One region of the Paenarthrobacter sp. 10L412 genome, then DNA from elsewhere that is predicted to be linked to it. Evidence: predicted binding sites of a transcription regulator. Region 1 holds the regulator's gene; the other holds the start of a gene.
What was found. The regulator LexA, encoded in region 1, represses DNA repair genes until DNA is damaged. The targets are predictions, from matches to a motif close to TCGAACANNTGTTCGA.
Positions count from the first base shown of each region.

Region 2: a site for LexA is predicted at 3,935-3,950, ahead of ruvA (Holliday junction branch migration protein RuvA). Genes of this name have one in related genera too.

Region 1 covers NZ_JBFTJT010000002.1:48,727-56,324, forward strand. Annotated here, with positions in the region: gene hisH (imidazole glycerol phosphate synthase subunit HisH) at 1-526, opposite strand, end outside; gene hisB (imidazoleglycerol-phosphate dehydratase HisB) at 523-1,149, opposite strand; gene AC1DD7_RS01990 (histidinol-phosphate transaminase) at 1,196-2,314, opposite strand; gene AC1DD7_RS01995 (LysM peptidoglycan-binding domain-containing protein) at 2,392-2,751, opposite strand; gene lexA (transcriptional repressor LexA) at 3,107-3,850, shown strand; gene AC1DD7_RS02005 (ATP-dependent DNA helicase) at 3,860-5,917, opposite strand; gene hflX (GTPase HflX) at 5,910-7,472, opposite strand.
Region 2 covers NZ_JBFTJT010000010.1:302,272-309,869, forward strand. Annotated here, with positions in the region: gene secD (protein translocase subunit SecD) at 1-1,476, opposite strand, end outside; gene yajC (preprotein translocase subunit YajC) at 1,591-1,971, opposite strand; gene ruvB (Holliday junction branch migration DNA helicase RuvB) at 2,158-3,234, opposite strand; gene ruvA (Holliday junction branch migration protein RuvA) at 3,227-3,871, opposite strand; gene ruvC (crossover junction endodeoxyribonuclease RuvC) at 3,976-4,554, opposite strand; gene AC1DD7_RS16055 (YebC/PmpR family DNA-binding transcriptional regulator) at 4,600-5,355, opposite strand; gene pdxT (pyridoxal 5'-phosphate synthase glutaminase subunit PdxT) at 5,359-6,060, opposite strand; gene AC1DD7_RS16065 (MurT ligase domain-containing protein) at 6,174-7,505, shown strand; gene AC1DD7_RS16070 (type 1 glutamine amidotransferase) at 7,502-7,598, shown strand, end outside.

The DNA of each region.
Region 1 (7,598 bases):
CCTGCACGCCGTATGAGTGCACGAAGTAGAAGCGTTCCTGCTCGACGCCTGCGAAAAGTTTGGATCCTTCAGGCACGTCCACCGTGTTCCAACCCATGTGGGGAACCACGGGGGCCGGAAGGAGTTCAACCTTGCCGGGCCATTCGGCCATGCCCTCGGACTCGGTGCCGTGCTCGACTCCGGCTTCGAAGAGCACCTGCAGCCCAACGCAGATTGCCAGGACGGGCCGTCCACCTGCGACGCGGCGGCCAATCATGCGGATGGCATCGACGGCCTTGAGTTCCCTCATCACCGTTTCAAAGGCACCCACGCCGGGGACCAGCAGCCCGTCGGCATTCAGCACGTCCTCAGGCTTGGAGCTGAGAACCACCTCGGCGCCTGCACGCTCAAGGGCGCGAACGGCCGAACGGACGTTGCCCGAACCGTAGTCCAGCACCGTAACCGTGGGCTTACCTTCAGGCGACTCCGGCTTGACGGTAGCCGAAGCGTCAGTAACCGCACCGTCCTTCAGGATTTGCCCACTCATAGCGCCCCCTTGGTGGATGGAATGCCCTCGACGCGGGGATCCGACTCCACTGCCGAGCGAAGAGCCCGGGCAAAGGCTTTGAACTGGGCCTCAACGATGTGGTGCGGATCGCGGCCTGCAAGAACGTTCATGTGCAGGCAGATACCGGCGTGCAACGTGATGGCCTCAAAGACGTGACGGGTCAGCGAACCCGTGAAGTGGCCACCGATCAGGTGGTATTCCTGCCCTGCAGGTTCTCCTCCGTGCACCAGATATGGGCGCCCCGAAACATCCACGACAGCGTGCGCCAAGGCTTCGTCCAAAGGAACCGTTGCTTCGCCGAAGCGGCGGATTCCGGCTTTGTTGCCCAAGGCAGTACGCAGGACCTCACCAAAGGTAATGGCCACATCCTCCACGGTGTGGTGGGCATCAATGTGGGTGTCACCCGTGGCTTTGACGGTCATGTCAATCAGGGAGTGCTTGCACAACGCCGTCAGCATGTGGTCATAGAAGGGAACCGTGGTGCTGATGTCCGAGACACCGGTGCCATCCAGGTTGATCTCCACCAGGACGGAGGATTCGCTGGTGGTGCGCTCCATGCGCGCAGTGCGGTCAGCGGACGGCTTGGCGCCGGTTTCGCTCATTGGGACGTCCTTATACACGAAGAATGGGGTGGGTCTATTGACAAGTTTAGTTGGGCTGGGACGCAGGGCTGTCCAGAAGGGCTTCCAAGGCCTCAAGGAAGGCCGTTGTTTCCTTTTCTGTTCCCGCAGTCACCCGCAGGTGCCCTGGAATGCCGACGTCGCGGATCAGGACGCCCGCATTCAGCAAGCCCTGCCAGATCGCGTGCGGGTTCGAAAGCCCACCGAAGAACACGTAGTTTGAGTCCGAGGCTGCCGGCTTGAGTCCCATTCGGAGGAGCTCGGTCACAATCCGGTCCCGTTGGACCTTGATGTCCTCGACGTCGGCCATGAGCGCTTCACGGTGGTTGAGGGCGGCCAGGGCCGTGGCTTGCGTGACGGCTGAGAGGTGGTACGGCAGCCGAACGAGCCTGATGGCATCGGTAACTTCAGGTGCGGCAGCCATGTAGCCCAGGCGCGCACCTGCCAGGGCAAAGGCCTTGCTCATGGTGCGCGAGACGATCAAACGCTCCCGCCCGGGAAGCAGCGTCAGCGCACTCGGCGTGTTGTCGTGCGCGAACTCGTGGTAGGCCTCGTCCACGATGACGATGGCTTGGCTGGCCTCGCCGGCTTCGTACACGGCTTCGACCACGTCCAAGCCCAGTCCCGTTCCTGTGGGGTTGTTCGGAGAGCACAAGAACACGATATTTGCGCCAGTCTCCTTCACCTGGGCAGCAGCAGAAGCGGCATCCAGGCCATAGTCATCAGCCCGCACTCCACGGACGTACTCGGTGTCCGTGCCACTGGCAAGCAGCGGGTACATGGAATATGTGGGAGGGAAGCCCAGCGCCTTGCGCCCTGGACCTCCGAAGGCCTGCAGAATCTGCTGCAGGACCTCGTTGGAGCCGTTGGCTGCCCAGATATTCTCCGCGGAAAGCCCGTGTCCGAGGTAATCGGCGAGGGATTCACGAAGTTCGGTGAACTCGCGGTCAGGGTATCGGTTCAAGCCTGTGGCCGCGGCCGCAACAGCCTCGGTAATGGCCGCTTGCACATCGGCCGGCACGCCATGGGTGTTCTCGTTGACGTTGAGCAAAATGGGGACATCAAGCTGCGGTGCGCCGTAGGGGCTCAGTCCACGCAGGTTGGTCCGGAGGGGAAGTCGGTCAAGTCGCTCAAGCTGGTCACTCACCAAGACAGTTTAAGGTGCCGGTGCGACTGCAGAGTAACTGTGACGCCAGGGACGGTGACCCATAGCACCCTGGCCGCTCAATTGGCGGGAACGAACAGCTGCTGGCCAGGCTGGATGCGTCCCCCGCGGAGATCGTTCAACTGGATGATTTCTGCAATGACATCACGAGGGTCCCGCTCCGGCGCGGCCGCACCGGCGATGCCCCACAGGGACTGCCCGGGCTGGACAGTCACCGTAACGGCCACCGGCGGCCGCAGCTGGCCTTGGGAATCAGAAGCTTTGGCCGGGGAGTTGATGAAGCCGGCAAGGCTCAGCAGCGCGGCAAGGAGCAGCATGGTGGGAATTCCGAAGAAGACGATCCTGCCGCGTTGGGTTAGCCGGAGACGCGCAGGAGCCGGAGTGTTGCGGAATTCATGGAACGTTGAGATTGCGGACATGAGCTGAGCCCTTCTGAGCGATTGCCTGCATCGGATGCCCGTTGCCGGCTGCCAATTCCTTGTGCTCGTTGTACCCGGCCCGGATGTTCGAACACTTTCTTCGAACATCCGAACTGCGTTCAACTTTTATAGAACACATATTCGAACCTTGCTATGACATTTTTAGCACTTATCAACGAACGGTGTCGAGACTCGCTAGAACGAATGTTTGATAAACGCCTGTGCCTGGCCTAGGTTTGAGTGAAGAAACAGGCACTGTTTCAGTGGAACAGGAGGGTCTGACATTTTTTCAGATCCAACATCCCCGGGCGCACTTCAGACCGTGACCGGGCGGAACGGAAGGGCAATGGCGAACATGGCAGCGAAAGCCACCGGCGGCGGGGCACCCCTGCGGAGCCAGCAGCCTCAAAAGAGTCCCAAAAGCCTGACTGTCCGGCAGAAGAAAATCCTGGAAACCATCCAGCGCTCTGTCAATGACAACGGGTATCCGCCCAGCATGCGCGAGATTGGCGACACCGTTGGTCTCGCGAGCCTCTCCAGCGTCACGCACCAGCTCTCCCAGTTGGAGAAGCTCGGCTACTTGCGCAGAGATCCCAAGCGCCCCCGCGCCATGGAAGTACTCATGCCTTTGACCCTTGACGGCGGCACAATTCCCGGAGTTGAAGCAGCTACTACACTGCGCAGCGCAGGTGGACTTGCCGTGACGGAATTGGCCAGCGCCAGCGACACCGCGATGGTGCCCTTGGTAGGACGCATCGCAGCCGGTGGGCCCATCCTGGCCGACCAGACTATTGAGGACGTCTTGCCCCTGCCCCGGCAACTGGTGGGCCACGGCGAACTGTTCATGCTGAAGGTCGCTGGGGACTCAATGATCGATGCCGCAATTTGTGACGGTGACTGGGTGGTTGTCCGCCGCCAGAATGACGCCATCAACGGTGACATCGTGGCAGCACTCCTGGATGACGAAGCCACAGTAAAAACCTTCCGCCAGCGGGACGGCCACACCTGGCTGCTCCCCCAGAACACGCAGTACGAGCCGATACTTGGAGACCAAGCCACCATTATGGGCAAGGTCGTCTCGGTCCTGCGCTCCCTCTAGGGCGTTCGCCTACGTTTTCTTTGCGCCCAAGCGTTCCAGGACGCCGCGCACCACGTTGCGGTCCGTCGTTGCCCAAAATGGCGGCAAAGCGGCACGCAGGAACCCGCCGTACCGTTCGGTGGAAAGCCGTGAGTCCAGGACAGCGACCACGCCTTTGTCGCCGGTGGAGCGAATAAGGCGTCCTGCTCCCTGTGCAAGACGAATTGCCGCGTGGGTAGCTGACACCGCCATGAACCCGTTGCCCCCGGACTGTGCAACGGCTCGCGAGCGTGCGGTCATCAGCGGGTCATCGGGCCTCGGGAACGGAATGCGGTCAATCACCACAAGGCGGCATGAACCGCCAGGGACGTCCACGCCCTGCCACAGGGACATGGTGCCGAAGAGGCAGGTGTCCGGTTCATCGGCAAACTGCTTCACCAGTGCTGCCATAGTGGATTCCCCCTGGCAGAGGATGTCCACATCCAGCCGTGGCCGCATCGCGTCTGCGGCTTCCTCGGCCGCCCGACGTGAGGAGAACAGGCACAGGGCTCCCCCACCGGATGCACGGATGAGGTCTTCAAGCTCATCCAGTGCCTCGGGAGAAGTGCCCCTGCCGGGCTTGGGCAGGTGCTTGGCCACGTAAAGGACACCCTGCTTCGGATAATCAAAAGGCGATCCGACGTCCAACCCGGTCCAGCTGGGCGCACCATCTCCAATGAGGCCCAGGCCACCTGCTGCGGGCTCAAAGGCGGATCCAATAGCCAGCGTGGCAGAAGTAAGCACCACTGTGTGCCCCGCGAAAAGGCCTTCCCGCAGCCGGCCAGCAACGCTAAGCGGGGCGATGTTGATCAGTGCGGGCGCGGTCTCGTCCGGGTGCGAGTACCCCTGCTGGGGATCGAAGGTGCTGTTCCTGGAGAACCACACCACTTCACGGTTCTCCTTGGCTGCGAGCATCCGCTCGCACAGTTCCAGAATGAGCATGAGCCGTGAGCGCGCAAGCTGCCTGCCGCCGTCGACCGCGTTTGAAGAGTCAGTCTTCGAGTCAGACAGTGCGGCGCGTGTGGCATCGCGCAGTTGGTCCAGGCAGTCCAGTTGTTCGTCGTTGAGCCCATTGGGCAGCAGACCGTTGGGGACTCCGGCAATGGCCATGTCCAGTCGATCGGCTGCCGCGTTCAGGGCGTCTACGGTAATAGCAGTGTGTTTGCGCGCGCTCGAAGCGGCAGCATGCACCATTGCCACGGACAGCTGACCTGTAACGGCCCCCGTGACCCGGTCCTGCAGCTCATGCGCTTCGTCAACCACCACGACGTCGTACTCGGGCAGGACAGCAAGTCCTTCGAAGGCACTGACGGCCAGCATGGCATGGTTGGTCACCACGACGTCGGCCTCAGCCGCTCTGGCCCGTGCCTGCTCGCTGAAGCACTCCTCGGCAAGGGGGCATTTTTGCGCTCCCAGGCACTCCATGGACGTCACGGAGACCTGCCTCCAGGCGCGGTCGGTAACGCCCGGCATCAGTTCATCGCGGTCGCCTGTGGCCGTCTTTTCGGCCCATTCACGGAGCCGGACCACTTCCTTACCCAATTGCGACGACGGGCCGCCAACCGCCGCTGCGAAATGCGGCACGCTGGTGTCCTCACCCAGGGAAAAAAGTTGGCCCTCGGACGGCTCTTCGCTGGGGAAGCCGCCCTCCAGCTTTTGCAGGCAAACATAATTTGCCCGGCCCTTGACGAGTGCCACGTTCACGGGACGCTCAAGGGCCGGGCTTATGGTCTCCAACAGCCGGGGCAGGTCCCTGCCCACAATCTGTGTTTGCAGGGCCAAGGTAGCGGTGGACACGAGCGTGGGTTTGTCGCTGTCCATGGAATGTGCGATTAACGGAATCAGGTAAGCCAAAGACTTACCCGTTCCCGTTCCCGCCTGGACCAGCAAATGTTCACCGGACTCGATGGCCCTGGTGACTTGCCTTGCCATCTCGTGCTGGCCTGAACGGCTTTGACCGCCCATCCCGGCAACAGCTTTGTCCAACAGCTCGAGGGTGAACTTCTCCCCCACTGACTCGACGACGTCCGCCGCCACCTTCTCAACCATTGCTGACGAATGACTCCAGCTCGGCGGCCAATCCTTCACGAACCATGGCCACCACGCGGGTTCCGTTTTCCTCGTGCTCGAGGCTCAGGATTTCCGAATCGGAGTTGTGCAGCTTGTTGACCATGTCGCCGCGGTCATACGGGATCAGCACCTCGAGGCGGACTCCCGGCCGGGGAATGGACCGGCTGACCTCTTCCAGGAGTTCAGGAATGCCCTGGCCCGTGCGGGTGGAAACCACGGCGTGCCGCGGCTCCTTCTGCTTCAGGCGTTCCACGACGAAAGGATCCGCTACGTCCACCTTGTTCAGGACGATGATTTCCGGGACCTTGCGGGCGTCGACCTCGGTGAAGACAGCACGCACTGCCGCGATTTGCCCTTCCGGGTCCGGGTGGGAGGCATCCACGACATGCAGGATCAAGTCTGCGTCCGCTACTTCCTCCAGGGTGGAGCGGAAGGCTTCCACCAGCTGCGTAGGCAGCGAGCGGACGAATCCAACGGTGTCAGCCAACGTGTAGCCGATGCCATCCGGCGTCTGTGCCTTCCTGACAGTCGGGTCCAGGGTGGCGAACAGGGCGTTTTCCACCAGCACTCCAGCATCGGTCAGACGGTTCAGGAGGGAGGACTTTCCAGCGTTGGTGTAGCCGGCGATGGCAACCGAAGGTACGGCATTACGACGGCGGTTGGCCCGCTTGGTCTCGCGCGCCGGCTTCATGGCAGCAATCTCCCGGCGGAGCTTGGCCATGCGTGTCCGGATCCTGCGGCGATCGAGTTCGATCTTTGTTTCACCGGGACCACGGGAACCCATCCCGGCACCGGCTCCACCCACCTGGCCACCGGCCTGGCGGGACATGGAGTCACCCCAACCACGAAGCCTGGGGAGCAGGTACTCGAGCTGTGCGAGCTCAACCTGTGCCTTACCTTCACGGCTCTTTGCATGCTGGGCGAAGATATCCAGGATCAGCGTGGTCCTGTCCACCACCTTGACCTTGACGATGTCCTCAAGTCCGCGTCGCTGCGAGGGGGAAAGCTCGGTGTCGACCACCACGGTATCGGCTCCCGTGGCGGCCACGATGTCCTTGAGTTCCTGGGCCTTGCCCGACCCAAGGAACGTTCCGGGATCCGGCTTCGTGCGGCGCTGAACCAGGCCGTCAAGGACCTCGGATCCGGCAGTTTCTGCCAGTGCTGCGAGTTCGCGGAGCGAATTCTCGGCGTCAGCCAAAGTACCTTCTGTCCACAGGCCAGCCAGGACAACGCGCTCCAGACGCAGCTGCCGGTATTCAACCTCGGTGACGTCTTCGAGTTCGGTGGAAAGGCCCGCGGTACGGCGGAGGGCACGGCGCTCGGCCAGGTCTTCCTGGTCGCCGTCGTAAATGCTGTGTTCGTGGTCAAGCGTGGAGATCGCTTGTGCCCTGCCGAAAACGCCTTTGGCATCATTGTCATCGGATGCCTGTGCGGGTACATCCTTGGAAAGAATCCGGTCGATGACGGCCTGGATTTGTTCAGGACTCATGTCCTGGGCGTCGGAATCGGATCCGGAGTGCTTCTGGGTGGTCATGGTCTCCTTAGACTGTTCGGCATATCCAGAATAGTGCTGTTTGGTGTCCAATGGGACGGTATTCGCGGTGGGCTGACGAGCTTCGGCCATATAGGGCCTCCTGTGGTGCTTGAATCGAGCGGGTTG
Region 2 (7,598 bases), on a different contig from region 1:
GAACACCACAATGAGGTCAGCCACAGCCGTGAGGCCAAGCGTGAACGCGAAGCCACGCACATTGCCTACAGCCACGAAATAAAGGACCAAGGCTGCCAGCAAGTTCACTGCCTTGGAAGCCAGCACAGTCCGCTTGGCACGCTTCCAGCCATTTTCGACGGCGGATACGAGCCCGCGGCCCTCGCGAAGTTCATCGCGGATTCGTTCGAAGTACACAATGAACGAGTCGGCCGTCTGTCCGATGGCCACGATCAGGCCTGCAACACCAGCGAGGGAAAGGCGGTAGTTTTCAGTCCACCCCAGAATGGCGATGGCAAGGTAGGTCAAACCACCGGCGACAACCAGGGAAGCAATGGTGACAAAGCCAAGGGCCCGGTACTGGAACAGCGAGTACACAACCACCAGCAACAAGCCGATGAGGCCGGCAAGCAGGCCGAGCCGGAGCTGATCGCCACCGAGCGTGGCAGAGATCTGTTCCTGGGACTGGATCTCGAAGGAGATCGGCAAAGCACCATAGCGGAGTTGGTCGGACAGTGCTTTTGCTGAGGCCTGGGTGAAGTTACCCGTGATCTGCGGTTTTCCGTCAGTGATGACAGCAAGGGACCTCGGTGCTGAGATGACCTTGTCATCAAGGACAATGGCGAATTGTGCCTTGGGGTCGTTGCCGCCCTGGGCAAGGGACGCGGTGTAGAACTGGTTCAGCCGCTCCGTAACTTCCTTGAACTTGGCAGTTGCCTCGGAGTTGAACGTGATGTTCACACCCCAGGAGTTCGTCACCGATCCCTGTGCGCCCTGGACCTGCGAGAAGGACGAGGAGCTGATGTCCTGGCCTTTGACCTCGACCGGACCAAGGATGTACTTGATGGCGGGAGTCTTGTCCGTTGCCGGTTCGCAGGTCACCAGAGGCTTCGCCGGATCAGAACGTTCCCGCTTCTCAGTGGAAGGGTTGACGCAGTCGAGCGCCTCGAATTCCTTGTAGATCTCAGGAGTCACCCAGTTGGTGTCGCTCGCGTTGGTGGGCTCTGCGGTGGGCTTGGGCAGCTTGTCATCCGGTGTACGGGATTCGACAGGGACGGCAGCAGGATCAGCCGCAGCGATCACCGGGCGGAAGTTCATGTCCGCCGACGCTTGGATAAGATCACGGGTTTCCTTGGACGGAGTTCCCGGGAGACTCACCACCACGTTGCGCCCCGACTGGGTGCTGATCTCGGCTTCGGCAACACCGGAGCCGTCTACACGCTGCCGGATGATGGCAACTGCCTGGTTGAGCTGTTCCTCAGTGATCTCGCTGGAACCCTCTACCCGCGGTGCCAGGATCATCTGGGTGCCGCCCTCGAGGTCCAAGGCAAGTTTGGGAGCCCAGCTTGCATGGCCGGAAATGACTCCGCCACCCAGGACAGCGGTGAGTACAACGAATATTGCTCCAAGCCAAGTCAGCACCCTGCGGGCTGAGTTTTTGGGGCCGGTCCGTGCCATTATCGATCTTCCTTTTATCGCCGGACAGCCGCCGGCGGACGCTGGTGAGCGTCTGCCGGCGGCCTTCCGCTGCCGTAGAAGTGTCCTTGCGCGGTGTTGCCGCGACTGACGGTGCTAGTTGTCCTTCTTGTCCTCTTTGTTGAGGCGCGCGATGGTTTCATCCGGCGTCTCAGTCGCAGCCGGGGTCTCATCGGCAACGGTCAGCGAAGAAGCGTCGTCCGGAACAACAGGGGCTTCCTCTTCAGTCTTTTCGACCACCTTGGTGACGGCCTGGCGGTGAACCGTAGCTTCGTTTCCGGGAGACAGCTCGATAACGACCTTGTTCTCAGCTTCATCGATGGACACGATGCGTCCGAAAAGACCAAAGCTGGTCATGACATCGACGCCCGGAGCGAACTTGGACTGCATCGCAGCCTGCTGCTGCTGGGTCTTCTTGTTGCGGCGGAACATCATGAAGACAAAGAGTCCAAGCATGACGAACAGCAATATGGTCATTGGATCCACAGGGAAGTTCCGTTCTTTACTTACGTTTTGGTTCACGGCAACGTCCCCGGCAGATCCTGCGGCCACGGGACCAAACCCGCATAGCAACGCGCTTCACCGCGAAGCGGGCGCATGGATCAAGGACTCGAACGTGCCGAGCGTCATACCAGTCTAGTGGGAAAAGCTGAATACAGCGTGTTAACCGATGGTATCTACGCTTTCAGCGTGGTTTTCATCCTCGTCAAACAAGGCAAGGGTCTCCTGGCCGAATACGCCCGCCGGCACAGCATAACCGAGGTGTGTCCATGCTGGTGCCATGGCGATGCGCCCACGGGGTGTCCGCCCAAGCAGTCCTTCGCGCACCAAGAACGGCTCAGCCACGGTCTCTACCGTTTCGGGTTCTTCGCCCACGGCAATCGCCAAGGTGGACAAGCCAACCGGGCCACCGTTGAACTTGGTAATGAGGGCTTCAAGAACGGACCGGTCCAGCCTGTCCAGGCCACGCTCGTCTACTTCGTACATATCCAAGGCAGCTGACGCCGACCGGGCGTCGATTTGCTCAATGCCATGAACGAGCGCCCAGTCACGAACGCGGCGCAGGAGTCGGTTGGCTATACGTGGTGTTCCCCGGGAGCGTCCGGCAATCTCGGTGAAACCTGCAGAGTTTACCTTCAGGTCCAGAAGCCCGGCAGAACGGCGGAGGACAAGTTCGAGTTCGGCCACCGAATAGAACTCAAGGTGCCCGGTAAAACCAAAGCGGTCCCTCAAGGGGCCCGGAAGAAGTCCTGCGCGGGTGGTGGCACCTACCAAGGTGAAAGGCGGGAGCTCCAAAGGAATTGCAGTTGCGCCTGCGCCCTTGCCCACCACGATGTCCACGCGGAAGTCCTCCATGGCCATGTACAGCATTTCTTCTGCGGGCCTGGACATGCGGTGGATTTCGTCAAGGAACAGGACCTCGCCCTCCGAGAGCGAGGAAAGGATGGCTGCGAGATCCCCTGCGTGCTGGATGGCCGGTCCGCTGCTGATACGCAGCGGCGCGTTCATCTCCGCTGCAATGATCATGGCAAGTGTGGTCTTACCGAGTCCAGGAGGTCCGGACATCAGTACGTGATCGGCGCTGCGGCCACGCATCTTCGAGGCTTCAAGCACCAAGGCAAGTTGCTTGCGGACCCGATGCTGTCCTACGAAGTCGTGCAGGTTCTTGGGGCGGAGAGCAGCCTCAATGACCCGCTCTTCCGGTTCCTCTCCCCCGCTGACGAGTGACTGCTCAGCCACGGCTGCCTACGCGGTTGCCGGCGCGTGCCCCGTCTTGGCCAAGCCAGCGCAGCGTAGCCCGAAGTATTTGGGCCACGTTTCCTGCGTCTACGAGTTCCGGCGAGTCGGCCATGGCTTTGTCGATGCTGCCGTTGGCGTCTTTCTCGGACCATCCCAAACTGGTCATGGCCGCGACTACCTGGGGCTTCCATTCCACAGTAGTGACCACCGCAGGGGCCGTTCCTGTACCCGTGCCATGAGGGACCAGCTTGCCCGCCAGTTCAAGGACAATCCGGCCGGCAACCTTGGGCCCAATGCCCGGAACCTTGGTGAACGCCTTGCCATCGCCGGTATGCGCAGCTACGCGGATCGCCTCGGGCTCGTGCACCGCAAGTACGGCCAGTGCCAAACGGGGCCCAACCCCGCTGACACTGAGCAGGACGTCGAAGACTTCGCGTTCGTCGTCGTCGGCAAATCCGAACAGCGTGAGCGAATCTTCACGGACGATCATGGAAGTGAAAAGCTTGGCCTCGGCGCCTACTTTTAGGTGGCTTAAGGTCTGCGGTGTAGCAAAAACGCTCATTCCCGCACCGTTGAGGTCAATCACGGCGGTCGACAAGCCAACGTGGGCAACTGTTCCACGGAGAAAACTGATCAAGACCCGGCTCCTGAGGTACTGCCTGCTGTACTGCCATGAATCCATGGCAGCCAAACGGACTATCCGAACATATCTACGAATACCCTAGCAAGGGGTACCGACAATCACCGCCCGCGGCGCGCTTTCGCTTCCGCTTCGGCCCAGGCCCGCTGAGCCGGGGTGAGGGAATCCGTGCCCGAACTCCCGCTGATTCCACCCATGCCGCTGCCTGCCCGCCAAGCATGCGTCAGGGCCAGGGCAAGCGCGTCTGCGGCGTCGGCGGGCTTGGGCGGTGCATCGAGCCGCAGGATTTTGGTCACCAATTTGGTGACCGCATCCTTGTTGGCAGTACCGCTTCCGGTGACGGCCGCCTTGACTTCAGAAGGCGTGTGCAAGGCGACGGGAATGCCGCGACGCGCGGCCGCTGCGATGACAACGCCCGAGGCTTGGGCCACGCCCATCACAGTGCTGACGTTCATCTGCGAAAAAACGCGCTCGACGGCGACGACGTCCGGCTCGTGCAGGTCCAGCCATTCGTCGATTGCCTGTGCAATGACCAAAAGCCGCTTGTCCAGCGTCAACTCGGCCGAAGTCCCCACCACTCCAACCGCCACCATGGTGGCCCGGCGATTCCGCTCGATATCCACTACACCGATGCCGCAACGGGTGAGGCCCGGATCGACTCCCAATACGCGAAGAGTCAAGTCCGGGCCTCCCTGTTTGTTGTCAAAATAAAGGTGCTGCCCTGCCTAGTCGGCGTCGAGGGCAGCCTGCACTTCCTCGCTGAAGTCGGCGTTGCTGTAGACGTTCTGGACGTCATCCAGGTCTTCGAGGGCGTCCACGAGTTTCATGAATTTCCGGGCACCATCAACATCCAGGTCCACCTGCATGGAGGGCACGAATTCAGCTTCATCGGATTCGTACTCGATGCCGGCATCCTTCAAGGCGTCACGGATGGCCTGCAGATCGGAGGGCTCGGAATGCACTTCCCAGTTCTCGCCGCTGTCCTTGACTTCCTCTGCGCCGGCGTCCAGGACGGCCATCAGGATGTCATCCTCGCTCAGCCCATTCTTTGGCAGCACCACGACGCCCTTGCGGGTGAACAGGTAACTGACCGAGCCGGGATCTGCAATGGTGCCACCGTTGCGGGAAATCGCGAGTCGAACCTCGGAAGCCGCACGGTTCTTGTTGTCGGTCAGGCACTCGATCAACAACGCCGAGCCCTGGGGGCCACGGGCTTCGTACATGATTTCGGTGTAGTCGACCACTTCGCCCGTGAGGCCGGCACCACGCTTGATGGCGCGGTCGATGTTGTCGTTGGGAACCGAGGTCTTCTTCGCCTTGGTAACCGCGAGTTCCAGGCCTGGGTTGCCGGCGAGGTCCGGGCCGCCCATGCGCGCAGCAACTTCGATGTTCTTGATCAGCTTTGCGAACGACTTTGCACGCCTGCTATCAATGATGGCTTTCTTGTGCTTGGTAGTCGCCCATTTGGAGTGGCCTGACATGCTTTACGCTTCTCCTCTGATCATTCGAATAAAGAGTTCATGCACGCGCTTCTCACCTGTGACTTCCGGATGGAAAGAGGTGGCCAACAGCTGGCCGGAGCGCACTGCAACAATTCTAGCCAATCCGTGCAAAGTGGCGGTGTGGCTGGCATGCTCCGGATCAACCTGTGCCAGGACCTCGACTCCTGGGCCAACCCGTTCCACCCAAGGTCCACGGATAAAGACCGCGTGCACCGGATCCACGCCGGACTCCCCCGCGCTGAACTCTAGTCCTTTGAAATCGAGGTCGGTTTCAAAGGACTCGCGCTGCCGCCCGAAGGCATTGCGGCGCACCGTGATGTCCAGTCCACCGAAGGTCTGCTGGGGGTTTCCATCCAGATCAGTAGCGGGATCGGCAATCTCATCGGCAAGGAGGATCATGCCGGCACAAGAGCCGTACACCGGGAGGCCTTCGGCGATGCGCTTCCGCAGCGGGTCCGCGAGTTCAAAGATCCTTGAAAGTTTGTCGATCGTGGTGGATTCCCCACCGGGGATGATAAGGCCGTCAACGTCATCCAGCTCAGCGGGGCGACGGATGCCCACACCCGTGGCGCCTGCGGCTTCCACTGCGTGGATGTGCTCGCGGAAGTCGCCTTGAAGGGCCAGTACGCCGATCCGGAGTCCTGCACCCACGCGTGATGAAGCGTCGGAAAGGGGGTTGGTCATTAGGCCATCATAGTGGCCCGGCCCGGAATCTCCTCCCGGAGGACAAGCGGGAGTGCCAGCAGGAGGAGCCCCCACGCCAAGTTCCATGCCCTAACTGGGATATATTACAGAGCATGTTTTCCTTCAGCGTTCCCCTCGGCAAGCTGGTCCGCACACTGTCCCGGCTCCGGGGTGGCGGCTCTGCTTTCCCCGGCCTGGTGGTCGAAAAAATCGATCCCGGTTTCATGCAGAGAACGCTGTCCAGCCTTCCCCACGGCGTGGCAGTTGTCAGCGGCACGAACGGAAAGACGACGACCACCAAAATGGTGGTCGAGCTGCTGGAAAGCCAGGGCCTGAAAGTCTTCACCAACCGCACAGGCAGTAACTTCACCCGGGGCGTGGCCGCCTCCCTCCTCGGCGATGTTGACTGGCGTGGCCGGCTCGACGCCGACGTCGCCATCCTGGAACTCGACGAAGCACATGCCGTGCACTTCGTGAACAAAGTGCCCCCGCGTTTCAGCCTCTTGCTCAACGTCCTTCGCGACCAGCTTGACCGCTTCGGCGAGATTGACAAGACCGCCCGCTTGCTCGAACACATCGCCCGGAAAACCACGGATACCGTGGTGCTGAACCGTGAAGACCCCCGGGTGGCACGCATCGCCAACACCCTCAATGGTCCGGGGACCCTCCACCATCCCAGCGTCCGCTACTTCGGCCTCGATGAATCGCTGCGCAGCACATTTCCCAACGACGACGATATGCGGACCGCCACCACCGGACCCTCGTCCCCGAACACCCCGGCACCCGGCACCGCAGGTGAGGTACCCGACGGCCCTGCTGCCGACGTCGTACTCCGTCGCGTGGGTGCCCAGGACGCTGACTTTGAGTTCGACGGCGAAACAGTCACCACGAGCATGAAGCTGCGGGGTGTCTACAACATCTTCAACGCGGCGGCCGCGCTCTCCCTGGCCAGGGCGATCCTGGGCACGGGAGCTGTTGACACTCCCAAACTGGTCAAAGCACTCGGTGATGTGGCTCCTGCTTTCGGGCGCGGCGAAAGCCTCACCGTGGATGGCCAGCCGTTGGAACTTGTGCTCGTTAAGAATCCCAGTGGCTTCCGGCTCGGCCTGAAGTCCTTCCCTGCCGGCGGATACGCTACCATGATCGCCATCAACGACAACTATGCAGATGGCAGGGATATGTCCTGGCTCTGGGACGTTGACTTCGAATCACTCAGGGAAGATGGCGTCGAGGTCCTTACCGGCGTGCGCGCCTACGATATGGCCCTGCGCTTGCAATACGACGAAGTCCGCTTCGGTACAGTCGAGACCGACATAACCGCGGCCCTGCATGCATTTATCGACGGCTCGCGAGGCAAGCCCAAGCGGATTTTCTGCACGTACACCGCCATGCTCGCGATCCGTCGCGAACTGGCCAAAATCACCATAGTTGAGGTGGTCTCATGACCTCGGAAGCACAGCCCACCAAAGGAACCGTCCGCGTCCTCCAGCTGTACCCGCGGGACATGAACATTTACGGCGACTGGGGCAATGCCCTGG